Regions from separate parts of the Paenibacillus sp. TAB_01 genome, predicted to be linked through region 2. Evidence: riboswitches for the same ligand, from Rfam matches in the RefSeq annotation. Region 2 holds a riboswitch; the other holds the start of a gene.
The links. A riboswitch is a leader RNA that binds a small molecule or an ion and turns the genes downstream of it on or off. The one in region 2 is predicted to bind thiamine pyrophosphate.

Region 1: another riboswitch for thiamine pyrophosphate. It lies ahead of ACHHV8_RS05260 (ECF transporter S component); the one in region 2 lies ahead of thiS (sulfur carrier protein ThiS).

Annotation. Positions count from the first base shown of each region.
Region 1 is NZ_JBIFNP010000001.1:1,071,828-1,079,764, reverse strand. Features, by position in the region: gene ACHHV8_RS05270 (energy-coupling factor transporter transmembrane component T family protein) at 1-737, opposite strand, end outside; gene ACHHV8_RS05265 (ABC transporter ATP-binding protein) at 924-2,459, opposite strand; gene ACHHV8_RS05260 (ECF transporter S component) at 2,459-3,046, opposite strand; TPP riboswitch at 3,164-3,271, opposite strand; gene ACHHV8_RS05255 (acetylxylan esterase) at 3,324-4,289, opposite strand; gene asd (archaetidylserine decarboxylase) at 4,832-5,620, shown strand; gene ACHHV8_RS05245 (MFS transporter) at 5,656-6,975, shown strand; gene ACHHV8_RS05240 (hypothetical protein) at 7,191-7,451, opposite strand; gene ACHHV8_RS05235 (stalk domain-containing protein) at 7,441-7,937, opposite strand, start outside.
Region 2 is NZ_JBIFNP010000001.1:405,984-413,920, forward strand. Features, by position in the region: gene ACHHV8_RS02015 (Fur family transcriptional regulator) at 76-510, shown strand; gene ACHHV8_RS02020 (hypothetical protein) at 760-1,203, shown strand; gene ACHHV8_RS02025 (glycosyl hydrolase family 18 protein) at 1,220-2,509, shown strand; gene ACHHV8_RS02030 (DUF2614 family zinc ribbon-containing protein) at 2,635-2,979, opposite strand; gene ACHHV8_RS02035 (nucleotidyltransferase-like protein) at 3,099-3,968, shown strand; TPP riboswitch at 4,045-4,179, shown strand; gene thiS (sulfur carrier protein ThiS) at 4,294-4,494, shown strand; gene ACHHV8_RS02045 (thiazole synthase) at 4,679-5,452, shown strand; rRNA gene ACHHV8_RS02050 (16S ribosomal RNA) at 5,866-7,408, shown strand; rRNA gene ACHHV8_RS02055 (23S ribosomal RNA) at 7,723-7,937, shown strand, end outside.

The DNA of each region.
Region 1 (7,937 bases), 670 kb from region 2:
CCCAGCGCCAAAGCCAAATAAGCCAACAAATACACATCTCCGGCCGAGAAGCCGATCCGGTAATAATAGGTTCTCTCCTTTGCGGCAGAGAACCGTTTGGCCTCCATCGCCACCGCGATGCGCTGCGCACGGCGGATGCTTTGCGCAAGCAGCGGTACCGCATACTGCCGCAGCGTGTCATACACTCCGCGGAAGCCGGCCTTCCGCTCGACGCCCCGCACCTTCAAAGCCATGCCGAGCGTGCGGAATTCCCCGACCATGATCGGCATCAGCCGCAGCGCCGCCATAAAGCTGTAAGCATATTTAGACGGCAGCTTGGCCTGCTGCATAAGCGAATAAAACAGCGCTACAGGCTGCGTGGTGAGAGCGAACGCCAAGCCCATCAAAGCCATATTGACGGTCTTCAGCCCGATATGCAGCCCTCGGAAAAAGCTTTCTTCACTTATATGAATGAGACCCCATTGAAACCAGGACGTGTCGCCTTTACCGAACAGCATCATCGAAACGGACGAGGAGACGAACAGCAGCCCGAACGGAAGCATCATAATGCCCAGGCGGCGCAGCGGCTGACCTGAACAGCAGAGCAGCAAAAGCAGCTGCGCAGCGGTCAAGTTAACCAGCACGTTAATGTTGTCCGTCAGCAGGATGATAAAGAACAGCACGAGGGAAGCCAGCAGCTTCAGGCTTGGGTTGACCCGGTGCAGCCATGTTTCCTTGCCGGTCCATAGGTTAAGCAATGCATTTCACTTCCCTTTATATACAAAATTCCTTTCGGACGCGCGCCGGTCACCGCATTGGCAAAGGCAGGCCGCGCCCGCTTCGCGCAGAAAATCAGGCTTTCCGCCGGCATAAGCCAGCCGCAAGCCAACCGGCAAGCCGACCAGGCAGCCCCAGACCCCGGGTCTGCCCGATACTGCGCCGCGCTAATGAACCAAAGACGCCTGCGTCTCCTTGAGCGCTTGTTTGTCGTCCGCCGCCTCCAAGGCACGGAGATACTGCGAAGGCTCCGTGTCCGCTGTCAGCCGTCCCCGTTCGATATGCCATACGCGCGTCGCGAAATAGCGGACAATGTCCATATCATGCGTGACCATGATCAGTGTAGTTCCCTGCTTGCGCCAATGCTCCAGACGCTCCAGGATGGCGAAAGTGTTGGCCGCATCCTGGCCGAAGGTCGGCTCATCCAGCAGTATGAGCCGCTGATTTTTCGTCATCGCCGTCGCTACGCTAAGCCTTCTTTTCTGGCCGAGCGAAAGCTGGTACGGGTGCTGCCGCTGCTGCTCCTTCAGGCCAAACTCGGCCAATATCTCTTGAACCTTCTGCTCCGTCTCCTGCTCGGGGCGCCGCTCCTTGCGGAAGCCGAACGCGATTTCGTCGAATACGGAGTTCGTAACGAACTGCATCTCGGGATTCTGAAACACATAAGCAACCTCGTGAATCACGTCCTTGAAGCCGCGGACTTTTTTGCCTGACAGCTCATAGCCCTCAACGGAAGCAGGGATCAGCTGCATCAGCGATTGGAGCAGCGTGCTTTTGCCTGCCCCGTTCTCCCCTGTTACGGCGATCCATTCGCCTGCATTTGCCTGCAGCGAACCTGCTTTTATTTTGGGCTCTCGTCCGTGATAGCCGGTCAGCTCCTGAAGCGCCAGCAAAGGTTCGCCGCTTCCGGCGATGCCGCTCACAGGTTCAGCTTGCGCCGCATCCCCGCGCAGCCCTTGGTAAGCCGCGCTTGCCACATAATCCTGCCATACGCCGGGATACCAGATGCCGAAAGCCTGCAGCTGCTCCTTGTAGCTCGCGAACACCTGCTGCGGATCGCCGTCCGCCAGAATCGTCCCGTCATGCTGGAACAGCACGACCCGGTCCACCCAATCGATGACTTCATCGATTTTGTGCTCCACAATCAGCGTCGTTTTATCGCCGCTGACCGCTTTGATCGTCTCCCACACCTGGCTCGTGCCTTCAGGGTCGAGCAAGGCCGTCGGCTCATCCAGAAACAGCACCTCCGGCTCCAGCGCGAGCACCGAAGCAATCGCCAGGCGCTGCTTCATCCCTTGAGACATCGATTGAATCGGAACATGCGGATCTTCCAGGTGCAGGCCCACCTGCGTCAAGCCCGCCTGAATCCGGGGCGGCATCGCCTCCCGGGGAACCCCGAGATTTTCCAGCACGAAGGCCATCTCCTCATCGGCGTAAGGCATGCAGAACTGCGTATCCGGGTCCTGGAATACATAGCCCCAGGAATCCGGAATTTCAATGCTGTCGTACCGGACCGGCACATCGATGGCCCGCGGAATGAGTCCCGACAGCACCTGCAGCAGCGTTGATTTCCCGCAGCCGCTGGGGCCGAGCAGCAGCACCTTCTGTCCGGGCTCGACGGCCAGCGCCAGCTCGTCGAATAAGAGCGACGGGCTGCCGGCAAACTTCAAACGCAGCCCGTCGACCGATGTCCGGGCTCCCATCAGCGTTTGCGCTCCAGCGCGTCAAAGTCGGCGCGGCTCGCGGGACGAACCAGCTGCGTCACGCCTGTCGCTTCCAGCGCCTTCACGAGCCAGTAAGCGCACAAACCGGTGAAGAAGATCGAACCGGCCAAGCGGAAGACGAAGTATAGAATCAGGTTCCATGATTGCAAATCCAGCAAATACCCTTTAAAGCCGTCGAAGACAAGCGAACCGGCTGCCGATGCCAAGCCCGCCAGGCATGCGGTGGAAGCGGAGAAGCTGCGGTAGCGGAACAGCGCGAAGACGAGCTCTGCGCACAAGCCTTGAACGATACCGTACGTCAATGATTCAACGCCGTACTGCGAGCCAGCAATGAGCTCACCGGATGCGGCTGCCACCTCGGCGAGCAGCGCTACGCCCGGCTTGCGGATCAATAGCGCCGCCACGGTGGCCGCAATGAACCATACGCCGTAGACGAGCTGGTTCAGCTGCAGGCCGGCCAGCTTCACCAGATTGGAGACATCGCCCCACAGACGGTAAATAATACCGAACACGATCGCGATTACGACGGTAACCAGAATATCGGACAGCTTCAAACCTTTGGACATGTTTCCCACTCCTTTGTGTTGTATGGGGATGCGGTACTGAACCTCTTACCCGGGATTAACGCGAAAAGACCACTTCCATAATTAGGAAGTGGTCTGCATGTATGTAGGAACACACGCTTCTAACGTTCTCCACTTCCCTACGCTGGTGCAAACCAGATCAGGTTCAGAGGGTCTAGGATCTATTGATCCAATCTCAGCCCTATTCAGGCTCCCCTAGTGACATACTCATATTAACACGTTTGCAATAAATGTCAATGCACAAACGGCAGGCTGCGTCTTACAAATATTGCTCGACAAACCGCATCATCGCTTCTTCATGAAAAGGCAGCGCTTCATGTCCGTAATCCGGATAAAGCTTCAGCTCCTTCTCCCCCGCCAGATGATGGTATGCCGCGAAGCAGGTCGAAGGCGGGCAGGTCGTATCCTGAAGGGTGATGGCCATCAAGGTTCTCGCCTTGACCCTTGCCGCCATATTCATCCCGTCGAAATAGCTGAGCGTCCGGTAGGCCTGCTCCTCTTGCCGGTGTGCGGGATCAAACCTGCGGAACCAGTTCTTAATTTCGACGTACGGCCCTGTACTGTGCTGCTCCACCGCCCGGCGGAAGTGGCACAAATATGGATAGACCGGCATGGACAGCTTCGGACGGGAGTCCAGTCCGGCCACTGCCAGCGCCAGCCCTCCGCCTTGGCTCCCGCCATATACGGCAATACGGCTGGTGTCCGTTTCTTCCCGTGAGCATACAAAATCCACTGCGCGGATACAGTCGAGATAGACTTGTTTATAGTAGTAAGTCTCCGGGTCCAGCAGGCCGAGCGTCATCCATCCCGGCGATCCCCCCTGCGGATACTGCGCAAAGTCGGGCGATACGCCGCCCTGTCCCCTCACATCGACGGCGAACGCAGCCAGTCCCATGGATGCCCAGTGCAGCAGATCGTGCGGCCTCCCCCGGTCACCGCTATACCCGTGGTATTTCACGATCACCGGCAGGGAGCCTGGAGCGTGCTCGCCTTGCGGCGTGACATACCAGCCGTGAATCGGCGTTCCGTCGCTGCCGTGGTACACCACATCGTAAATAAGGATGCTTTTCAACGGGTGGTCTTCGACCAGCTTGACCGTCGCATGAAGGGGGACTTTATTCACAGCGGCTTTGGCACGCTCCCAGAAGGCATCAAAATCCGGCTCTGCCGTGAGTTCCGGCACATACTGCTCAAGCTGGGATAGCGGATAATCAACGTTTGGCATCGTCTTGTCTCTCCTCTGAATTCATTTTTTTGTCAATCCAAAATGGAATATTATGGTTTATCTGTGAAGTGTGATGTGTTACTATGTACATGTATGCGTTGTCATGGTTTTTTTTGGAAATAAATAACAAGATTTTATCTTCAAAGGGGCGTGTATTGATGGAAGAACTCATCCAGACAAAGAAAGTTCTCCTCCTCGTGACCACAGAGCTGATTTCCAGTTGTTCCTATTGCACCATGGTCTCCACTGACCCGCAAAGCAAAACCCCTATTCATTGTACCAAGTTTTCCGGCTCGTGCAATCCTATTCTGGTTAATGTATCGACCTGTTTATCCTGCGGAGAGTACAAATCCGAATCTCAAGAAAAGACGGAAGAAACGAAGGAAACGAAAACCGCATAAACGCCTTTCCGCTTCCTCTCGCCCCCCAGCTCTCTTCGCCGCAGCCGGCAGAGGAGAGCTCTTTTTTCTTGCGTTAAACCGGGTTCTATGTCAAGATAATCGGTAGACCCACATTATGAAAGAATAGGTGAATCGACCGTTATGACCAAATCGTTTTTTCGCTTGTTAACGGAGCTCTCTTCCCGCAAGTCGATCTCCCGTTTGACCGGCGCTTTTGCAAAATCCCGAGCAAGCCGCAGCCTCATCCCGCGCTTTGCCAAAATATACGGTATCCGGATGGAGGATGCCGAGAAAAGCTGGACAGAGTACGCCTCGTTAAACGATTTCTTCACACGGCGTCTGAAGAAGGGGCTGCGCCCCATCGATCTAGCCCCCAAGCTTATCGTAAGTCCCGTGGATGCGGCCATTACAGGAATGGGGCCGATCAGCGAAGGGCTCATTTTGAACGTTAAAGGTCAGGATTATACGGTCGAGGAGCTGTTGAATCACTCCCCGCGCACCGTCAATTATAAGAACGGATTTTATTTTGTGCTCTACCTGAGCCCTACCGATTATCACCGGATTCATACGCCTGTCGAGGGGACGATTATTGAGAAGGAGCATGTCCCCGGCAGAGTTTATCCTGTCAACGAATTCGGCCTTCGCCATATGCGCAGGGTGCTGAGCCGCAATGAACGGCTTATTACCTACATGCAGCACGAGGGCGGCGAGCTTGCCGTCGTGAAAGTCGGTGCGATGAATGTCAGCAGCATCCAGTATGTATCGCCTTTGCCGAAGAAGCCCTCGCGCGGTGATGAGCTGGCTTATTTCGAGTTCGGTTCGACCGTCGTTCTATTAATGGAAACCGATACCTTTGAAAGCCGCAGCGATCTTCAGGTCGGCAGCAAAGTAAAGATGGGAGAAGCCCTGGGCATTATTAAAGAGTCGTAAAACCGTACGGCCTACAGAAGAGGAGAAAGTACATCATGCAAGCTCAAGCCGGAACGGCAGCCTTGAAGTCAGCGAAGTACAATTCCGTGCCCGATGCGCGGCCGACTGTGTTTCGTATTTTGCTGGCCATCAGTATTGTTCATCTGTTCAACGATTCCATCCAGGCCATTATCCCGGCCATCCTTCCGATTTTGAAAGACACGATGAGCTTGAGCTATATGCAATCGGGAATGATCGTGTTTGCTTTAAATATGACGGCTTCGGTCATGCAGCCGGCCGTCGGCTTGTATTCGGACCGCAAGCCTTCACCTTATATGCTGCCTCTAGGTATGGCGCTGACCTGCCTGGGGGTATTCGGTCTGGCCTTCTCGCCTAATTATTGGTTCATTCTGCTGTCCGTCCTGTTCATCGGCTTCGGCTCCGCGATCTTCCATCCGGAAGGCTCGCGCGTGGCCTACATGGCCGGCGGCTCGCGCCGCGGACTGGCCCAGTCGATTTTTCAGGTTGGCGGCAATGCCGGCCAATCGCTGGCTTCGATCATGACGGCCTTGATCTTTGTGCCGCTCGGGCAAAAAGGCGCCGTCTGGTTTACCGTCGTCGCCGTATTGGGCATCGGCGTCCAGATGTTCATCGCGCGCTGGTACGGCGGCTATATGACAGCCCATCCCCGTCCTGCGAAATCTGCGGCAGTACGCCGGATGAGCCCGCACCGGAAGAAGCACGTCGCCTTTGCCATCATTCTGCTTATTTTTCTCGTATTCGCCAGATCGTGGTACCATTCGGGCGTTTCCATCTACTATCCGTTCTATCTGATGGAGAAATTCGGTATTACGCTGGAGCACGCCCAGCTGTATATCTTTTTGTTCGCTGCCGCCGGTGCGATCGGCACTTTTCTCGGCGGACCGCTCGCGGACAAGTTCGGACGGCGGAACGTGATCTTTTTCTCCATGCTGGGCTCCGCGCCGTTGGCGCTGGTGCTGCCCTACGCCAACGCCTTTTGGGCTTATGTGATCCTGCTGATCAACGGACTGATCATTTTATCCAGCTTCTCGGTCACGGTCGTCTATGCACAGGAGCTGATTCCCGGTAAAGTCGGTACCGTCTCGGGTCTCATCACCGGCATGGCCTTCGGGCTCGGCGCCCTCGGAGCCGTGGCTCTGGGCGGCCTGATCGACCGCTTCCACCTGCCGATCGTCATGCAGATGGTCAGCTTCCTGCCGCTGCTCGGCCTGTTGACATTCCTGCTGCCTTCCGACCGCACCTTGAAGGAATGGACAGCTGAAGCGGAAGGCCAGGAGTATAGCATCGGACAGCCACAGCCTTTTCAGGTAAACATGCCGCATCCTAAGCTCTGAAAATGAAAAGCGGCCGAGCGCTCCCTTCTACGCAGGTTGCGGCGCTTGTCTGACCCGCAGCCGTTTAGGAAGTCCAATATTATCGAAACAAAACATAAACCCTCCAAGCCGAGCAAACGGTTTGGAGGGTTTGTCGTTTTGTTGTTTTGTTGTTTTATCGGTTTGCAGCAGACGGCAGCGAAACCCGTAGGCGTTGAGAGTCCTTTGCCCTGCGGTTACTCCGCATCAAAAAACACGACAGGATAGGAGAGCTGCGCCGGATTGCCCTGCCTGTCCTGCAATCCCGATACCGAAACCTCAAACCGGTCCCCATCGGCATAATAGGGAAGGTGTCCCGGGCGAAACACAATGCAGTAAGGAATCCCGTAGCTGCTGGTATCCACATTGAAGTAATCTTCGCCCTGCCGGAGCTCAAGATCCTGCCGGTTCAGCGTCCATTCGGTCTGATCGTTGATACGGACCAGCTTAACGGTCACTTGCTCCGTATCCGGCTTGTTGAATTGCTCCGGGTTCAAGGAGATCGAACCAAGGATCATTGCCTAGGAAATAGTCGGTCGGGAAATATCCTTTCCCCGGCCAGGTTACCGTCTCATACGCTACCTTCGTATCCCGGCTTTTATCCAGAACCTGCATCGGAGAGTACAATGTTTTATACCCGCCGGCTTCCCGGCCTGCGGCCAGGCCGAACCCGATTTCTTTTAACGGTGGATTAAGAATCCAGCGCCGGTGACCGACTACGGCAATGTTGTCATCATCCTCATCCCGCATATAGGCATGAACCGTTCGGGCCAGAAAGCCGTCGGTTTTGACGCCCTTTGCCGTACCGAACATTTTGTATATGTTGCTCGTACTTGTAGAAGCGTAGCCCTGCTTATAGAAATCATCCGGCATATCCGCCGGCTTGCCAGGCGTATGGGACAGCCGCCCCCAATCCGCCAGCAGAACCGCGCCATACTGCGCTT
Region 2 (7,937 bases):
CCTGGATTGACAAATTGAAAGTTTGCCACTTAAAATAAAGAGATACTCTTGTTAACGGATTGGGCGGTGAACAGCATGGATTCCAGATTGGAGCAAGCGTTAACTAAACTGAAAACGACAGGTGTGCGCATGACCCCTCAGAGACATGCTATCCTCGCCTTTTTATTGAATACGATGACCCACCCGACAGCGGATGAAATCTATAGAGCGTTGGCGCCCCGGTTTCCGAGCATGAGCGTAGCTACCGTGTACAACAATCTGAAGGTATTTATCGAGGTCGGACTGGTCCGCGAAATGACCTATGGAGATCATTCAAGCCGATTCGATGCGGATATGTCGGAGCATTACCATGCTTTGTGCGAACAGTGCGGCAAGCTCGTCGACTTTGCCTACAAACCGCTGGATGATTTGGAGCGGACGGCCGGGCTCGAGACAGGCTTTCAGGTCAAAAGCCATCGGGTAGAGGTGTACGGTATTTGCTCGGATTGCCTGGCTGCGAAGCAGGCTTAATATTTTTCATGGAACGCTTTGCCGAAGTTGCGGTATAATGGACGTGCTTGAGGCCACTTGTCGGACAGGTGGTTCGGGCGCGTCTTTTTTATAGGTACGACATTTTCTGCAATGATTTTGCAACTTCTGACAAAAATGCTGCGTCTTTTAGTAAGGATGTTACTATGCGGTTTACACCTGAAGAAACTGAAGCCGGGACTGCCTGGCTGCAGAGAAACCGTTTAACAAAAACAGCACCATGGGAGTGAAATGATGGAATCGGATTACCTGAAATATGCGCCGAGGAAGAATCGTCCCCGCAAAAGAACGGGTCTTATGGTTGTAGCGGCCTTTCTTTTAGGGATAGCGACAGCTTTTTTCTGGGTGCAGTACGTACCGACCGGCAAGCATGAAGCGCCTTCATTTGACGGTTTGACCAAGCCGATTTTTTATCAGGGGACGATGTTAGAGAAGCAGGCTGAAGGAAAAGCGGAAACCTTGAAGCTTCCTTTCGATACGGTAAAGGAACTGATCGATCCTACTATGATCTACGAGTCTTCTTCCGACTCTACCATTATTACGACGCAGGACAAAGTACTGCGGCTCAAAACGAGCCAGCTGACCGGAATGATCAACGAAAAGCCGTTTACTTTGAAATTTCCGATGGAGAAAGTGAACGGAACGCTTTATTTGCCTATCGATCCTTTGAAGTGACCTGTACCGTATTGAGTTGAGAGAATCTTCCGAGACGGGGGCGGTTATCCTTCTCAAAGAAGGAGATACGCTGCAGTGGGGACTGACGAACTCTTATCCGGGCAAGCCCGATAAGACGGTTGCGATGCGGAAGGAGCCGTCGATCAAAGCCCCGATTCTTGCCGATTTGAAGCAAGGGGAGCCGGTAATGATCTGGTCCGATGACCCGGAATGGTATAAAGTCCAGTTAAGTAACGGATATATGGGCTACGTTCGCAAAGATCAGATGCATGAGGATAAAGTGGAGACGATCCCCAAAAAAGAATTGCCGCCGGGCTTCGTTCCTTCCAAGCCTATTAACGGCAAGATTAACCTGACATGGGATCAGATGACGACTCCGAAAAATCCGGACACCTCCAAGTTTCCGCCGATGCCCGGTTTGAATGTAGTCAGCCCGACTTGGTTTCATTTGGACGACGGGCAGGGAACGCTGAAGAACTTGGCGGACCCGGCTTATGTCAAATGGGCGCACAGTCAGAATATACAGGTATGGGCGCTGTTCAGCAACGGCTTTGAACCCAAGCGCACGACGGAGGCTTTGTCCACCTATGATAAGCGGATGAAGATGATCAAGCAGCTGCTCAGCTACGCACAGATGTACTCCCTCCAGGGGATCAATATCGATTTTGAGAATGTGAATACGAAGGATAAAGAGAATTTGACCCAATTTGTCCGCGAAATGGTTCCATTAATGCATGAGCAGGGACTGATTGTTTCGATGGACGTTACGCCTAAATCCAACAGCGAAATGTGGTCTTTATTTTATGACCGTAAAGCGTTGATCGAGTCCTTGGATTACATGATGATCATGGCCTACGACGAGTATTGGGCCAGCAGCCCGACGGCGGGAAGCGTGTCGTCGCTGCCATGGGTGGAGAAGAATGTAGTGAAGTTGATGCAGGAAGATCAAATCCCCGCATCCAAGCTCATACTGGGCGTGCCGTTTTACACGAGAGTATGGACCGAAGAGACAGTGGATGGTAAAACCAAGGTCAGCTCGAAATCCGTCTATATGGATACGCCGCTAAAGGTAATTCAGGAAAAGAATCTGACACCGGTCTACTTACCCGAAGCGGGACAAAATTATATAGAGTATAAGGAAGGCGACAAGCTGAACAAGGTTTGGCTTGAGGATGAAGTGTCCGTGAAAGCGCGGATCGAACTGGTGAACAAATATAATTTGGCGGGCGTTGCCTCCTGGAGACGAGGGTATGAGACGCCTTCGATCTGGCCGTTAATTCAGTCAACGCTCGCGAATAAGCCCTAATCAAACTATTCATCTAATAAAATAACTAAGACCGGTATCTCATTTTCCGCAAATACGGAGGAACGAGGTACCGGTCTTTTTTTACCACATAGGAAAGTCACTCATGGAGAGTGCCTATTACACGATTAGGCGTTTGGAGCGCTTGGATCATGCTTTGGATCAAGAGACAAGATGGTTTTGCAGAACATGCAGCGGTCGGTCTTGCCCAACAGTTTCGTTGGTTTTCCGCATTCCGGACACTCGATAACCGTAGCGCTGGTGGACATCATTCCTGCCCAGAAATAAATTCCCATGCTCGCCAGCATAGCGATGGCTCCGATAAACATGAACGTAACGGCCATAATTTTACCCGCCGGACCCCAATCAAAGACGATTCCCGCCAAGCCGACAATCATTAGTAGCATGCCGCCCATTGTCAGCAGAAGACCCCACAAACGAAATTCGTTAACCTTACTGGACTTAAATCTCAACTTTCGTCACTTCTTTCTGAAATAAATGTGAAATTTGTCACCAAATCGATGCAGGGAAACCGCCCGGTTGTGTAGAAATAAGAAGTATCTAGGAATGTAATATTCGGGAGGCTGCAGCGATGAACGCCATTAAGGAACAGCTGGTTGCCAGGCTCCGGGAAGATGAAGCAGTCATCAGCGTCCTGGCGGTGGACAATCCGTCTCTGTTTTCCGCGCTTACGGACGGTTTCGATCTCCTGCTGCTCGTCATTTCAAATGAAGACCTGAAAACCGATCAACAATATCATTATATAAAAGACAACTGTCGTATACAAGAAAGATGGATATGTACTTCCTCGCTAGAGCATATTGTCGTGCAGGGGGAGCGCCGCAATCTTATCTATTGGATCTTAAAAGGAGAGATTCTTCTGGATCGGAATGTATATTTGGAAAGCCTGCGGCATCGTATGCTTGAATTTCCCCAGGAAATGCGCGAGCAAAAGCTGCTGATCGAGTTTTCCAGATTTTTGCGGAGATATTCGGAGAGCAAAGAATATATTCTAAACGATCACCTGCTCGATGCGTATAATAACATTTTAGAAGCGCTCCACCATTGGGCGAGGATCGTTATTATCGAGGCAGGGCTGCATCCTGAAACGACGGTGTGGCGGCAGGTCAAAGGCGTCAATCCGGGAGTCTACAAGCTCTATGAAGAGCTGACGATGAGCAAGGAGACGCTCAAGCAAAGAGTGCAGCTCGTTTTGCTGGCCTGTGAGTTTTCCGTCATGTCCAAAATGGAGCGATGCTGTAAGGTGCTCCTTGATATTTTGGCCAGCCGTGAGCAGGCATGGAGCCTGCATGAGCTTCAGCAGTGTGAGAAGCTTGCGGATCTTCAGAATGAACTGCCGTTGATTCTAAATAAACTAGTCAAAAAAATATTGGCTAAAGAGATCATTTACACGATGGATGAACAGGTATCCGTACTGGAGATTCGTTATACGAGCCTATAGCTGAGGATGTTTTTACCAACCGCAAACTTAACACGGGACAAAATTACGCATTTCTGCTATAATCTTCATTGAACTGAATAGCCACTGGGGGAGCCTTGTGATGTGAGGCTGAGAAAAGGAAGCTGTTCCTTGACCCTTGGAACCTGATTTGCGTGCTTAAAGCAGCATGCTACTGGATGATACCAGCGTAGGGAAGTGGATGGACGTAGCGATGCTGTACAAGGCATGTCTTACCAAGTCAACCCTTATGAGGTTGGCTTTTTTTGTTTGCAGCTGCTCATTGGATTCTAAGCTGGATGTATCTTTGAGAAACGAGGTGGTTCTTGTGGAATTGGTTATTAACGGTGAAGCGCGCACGGTGACGGACGCTGCAACGGTTGCAGATTTGCTTGTTCAATTTAAATTAGAGCAAAAAATACTCGTTATCGAATTGAACCGGGACATTATCGAACGAACGGATTATGAGCAAACGCGCTTAAACGATGGCGACCGTATCGAAATCGTGCATTTTGTTGGTGGGGGCTAAGTAATCTGCGCTCTCCCAGGCACTAAAAAGTTTGGTAATAGATATTTGCTGTACAGACGAATCAGCGTGCCGCTGTACTTCTGAACTATGTTCGCTTTATACCGCTTTATGGCATGAATTTCGTTCGCTTGAATGTTTGACTTTACCGGATTCTAACTGAATACATCTAATGGAGGCATTGAACATGACGGATATATTGAAAATTGGTCCTTACGAGTTTAAATCAAGGCTGCTTTTGGGAACAGGCAAATTTCCTGCCCTGGATATACAGAGCCAAGCGGTTCAAGCATCGGAATCGGAAGTGCTTACGTTTGCTATCCGCCGTCTGCCGATTGACAACCCGGATGCGCCTAACTTCCTGGAAACGCTCGATCTCAAAAAGTTTACTCTGCTTCCGAATACCGCAGGGGCTTATACCGTCGAGGAAGCGGTACGTATTGCCAAGCTGGCCAAGGCTACAGGATTGTGCGATATGATCAAGGTAGAAGTAATTGGAGATCCCAAGACGCTGCTTCCTGACCCGATCGGGACGCTGGAAGCTACGAAAATTCTAGTCGATCTTGGCTTCATCGTGCTTCCGTATACATCCGACGACCCGATCCTTGCCAGAAAGCTGCAGGAAGCAGGGGCGGCAGCTGTAATGCCTGGCGCATCTCCTATCGGTTCGGGACAGGGTATCGCCAATCCGAATCAGCTTCGTTTCATTATTGAAGAAGTCAAGGTACCGGTTATTGTAGACGCGGGTATTGGCGGGCCGGCGGATGCGGCTCTGGCTATGGAGCTAGGTGCGGACGGCGTACTTTTAAACACCGCTGTGGCAGGGGCCGACAATCCTGCGCTAATGGCGGAGGCATTTAAACTCGCTGTTGCCGCCGGGCGGAAAGGATTCCTTGCCGGAAGAATCCCCAAGAAGCGTTATGCCTCGGCCAGCAGTCCAGTCGAGGGCATGATTGAGTAGCCCTAAATAGTACATGCTGTCGGGGAGCCCAGCCGTTTTGTCGGGCTTTCCGATGCAATACTGAAAATAATTTTTAGCTGAAGCTTGACTTTCAATATCGCCCTGTGTTAAATTAGTCCTCGCCGCTGAAAACGGCGCACAATCATCCAAGCATGTGAGCAGGATTCAAAAATGTTCCTGGAAAAAATGCTTGCATTAAGAACGGTGAATGTGATATATTATAAAAGTCGCCGCTGAACGGGGTGACAATAACCGACAAAGAAATCGCACTTTGGTGTGGCTTTGGAAATCGGGAATAATGAAGCATTGCCCTTTGAAAACTGAACAACGAGTGAGTGAAATAAAGAAAATGCAAATTCTCGCTAGCAAGAAATTTTGAGCTTAAGACAAGCTCTGTTACAAGTTCTACAACTTTAATGGAGAGTTTGATCCTGGCTCAGGACGAACGCTGGCGGCGTGCCTAATACATGCAAGTCGAGCGGATTTCACCTTCGGGTGAAGTTAGCGGCGGACGGGTGAGTAACACGTAGGCAACCTGCCTGTAAGACCGGGATAACTATCGGAAACGATAGCTAAGACCGGATAGCTGGTTTTCTCGCATGAGGGAATCATGAAACACGGAGCAATCTGTGGCTTACAGATGGGCCTGCGGCGCATTAGCTAGTTGGTGAGGTAACGGCTCACCAAGGCGACGATGCGTAGCCGACCTGAGAGGGTGATCGGCCACACTGGGACTGAGACACGGCCCAGACTCCTACGGGAGGCAGCAGTAGGGAATCTTCCGCAATGGACGCAAGTCTGACGGAGCAACGCCGCGTGAGTGATGAAGGTTTTCGGATCGTAAAGCTCTGTTGCCAGGGAAGAACGCTCAGGAGAGTAACTGCTCCTGAGGTGACGGTACCTGAGAAGAAAGCCCCGGCTAACTACGTGCCAGCAGCCGCGGTAATACGTAGGGGGCAAGCGTTGTCCGGAATTATTGGGCGTAAAGCGCGCGCAGGCGGTTATTTAAGTTTGGTGTTTAAGCCCGGGGCTCAACCCCGGATCGCACTGAAAACTGGATGACTTGAGTGCGGGAGAGGAAAGTGGAATTCCACGTGTAGCGGTGAAATGCGTAGAGATGTGGAGGAACACCAGTGGCGAAGGCGACTTTCTGGACCGTAACTGACGCTGAGGCGCGAAAGCGTGGGGAGCAAACAGGATTAGATACCCTGGTAGTCCACGCCGTAAACGATGAGTGCTAGGTGTTAGGGGTTTCGATACCCTTGGTGCCGAAGTAAACACAGTAAGCACTCCGCCTGGGGAGTACGCTCGCAAGAGTGAAACTCAAAGGAATTGACGGGGCCCCGCACAAGCAGTGGAGTATGTGGTTTAATTCGAAGCAACGCGAAGAACCTTACCAGGTCTTGACATCCCTCTGACCGGTACAGAGATGTACCTTTCCTTCGGGACAGAGGAGACAGGTGGTGCATGGTTGTCGTCAGCTCGTGTCGTGAGATGTTGGGTTAAGTCCCGCAACGAGCGCAACCCTTGACTTTAGTTGCCAGCATTGAGTTGGGCACTCTAGAGTGACTGCCGGTGACAAACCGGAGGAAGGTGGGGATGACGTCAAATCATCATGCCCCTTATGACCTGGGCTACACACGTACTACAATGGCCGGTACAACGGGAAGCGAAGGAGCGATCTGGAGCGAATCTTTAGAAGCCGGTCTCAGTTCGGATTGCAGGCTGCAACTCGCCTGCATGAAGTCGGAATTGCTAGTAATCGCGGATCAGCATGCCGCGGTGAATACGTTCCCGGGTCTTGTACACACCGCCCGTCACACCACGAGAGTTTACAACACCCGAAGTCGGTGGGGTAACCCGCAAGGGAGCCAGCCGCCGAAGGTGGGGTAGATGATTGGGGTGAAGTCGTAACAAGGTAGCCGTATCGGAAGGTGCGGCTGGATCACCTCCTTTCTATGGAGTCCATGATGACGGCAGGTCATCGGACATAAAGCAGCGCAAGCTGCAAACTTTGTTGACAACTGACATCGTCTAGCACGATGTAACAGTTGCAATATCACTCACTCGTTGCTCAGTTTTGAGAGGTGCAATAGACTCTCAAACCTACTGACAACTGAAACGATGGAAACTTCGTTTACCCGTTGCAGGATAGCTTGTTCCTTGAAAACTAGATAACGAAACAAAGCATAGAATCATCCTTGAAAGAGGTAGATCTTATGATCTTACTCTTTACCATCTTTAGCTGCCGTTCGATTGTATCGAACACTGGTTAAGCTAATAAGAGCACACGGAGGATGCCTAGGCGCTAGGAGCCGACGAAGGACGTGGCGAACGACGAAATCGCCTCGGGGAGCCGTAAGCAGGCGTTGATCCGGGGATGTCCGAATGGGGGAACCCAGCTGAGGTAATACTCAGTTACCGCTATCTGAATACATAGGGTAGTTGGAGGCATACGAGGGGAACTGAAACATCTAAGTACCCT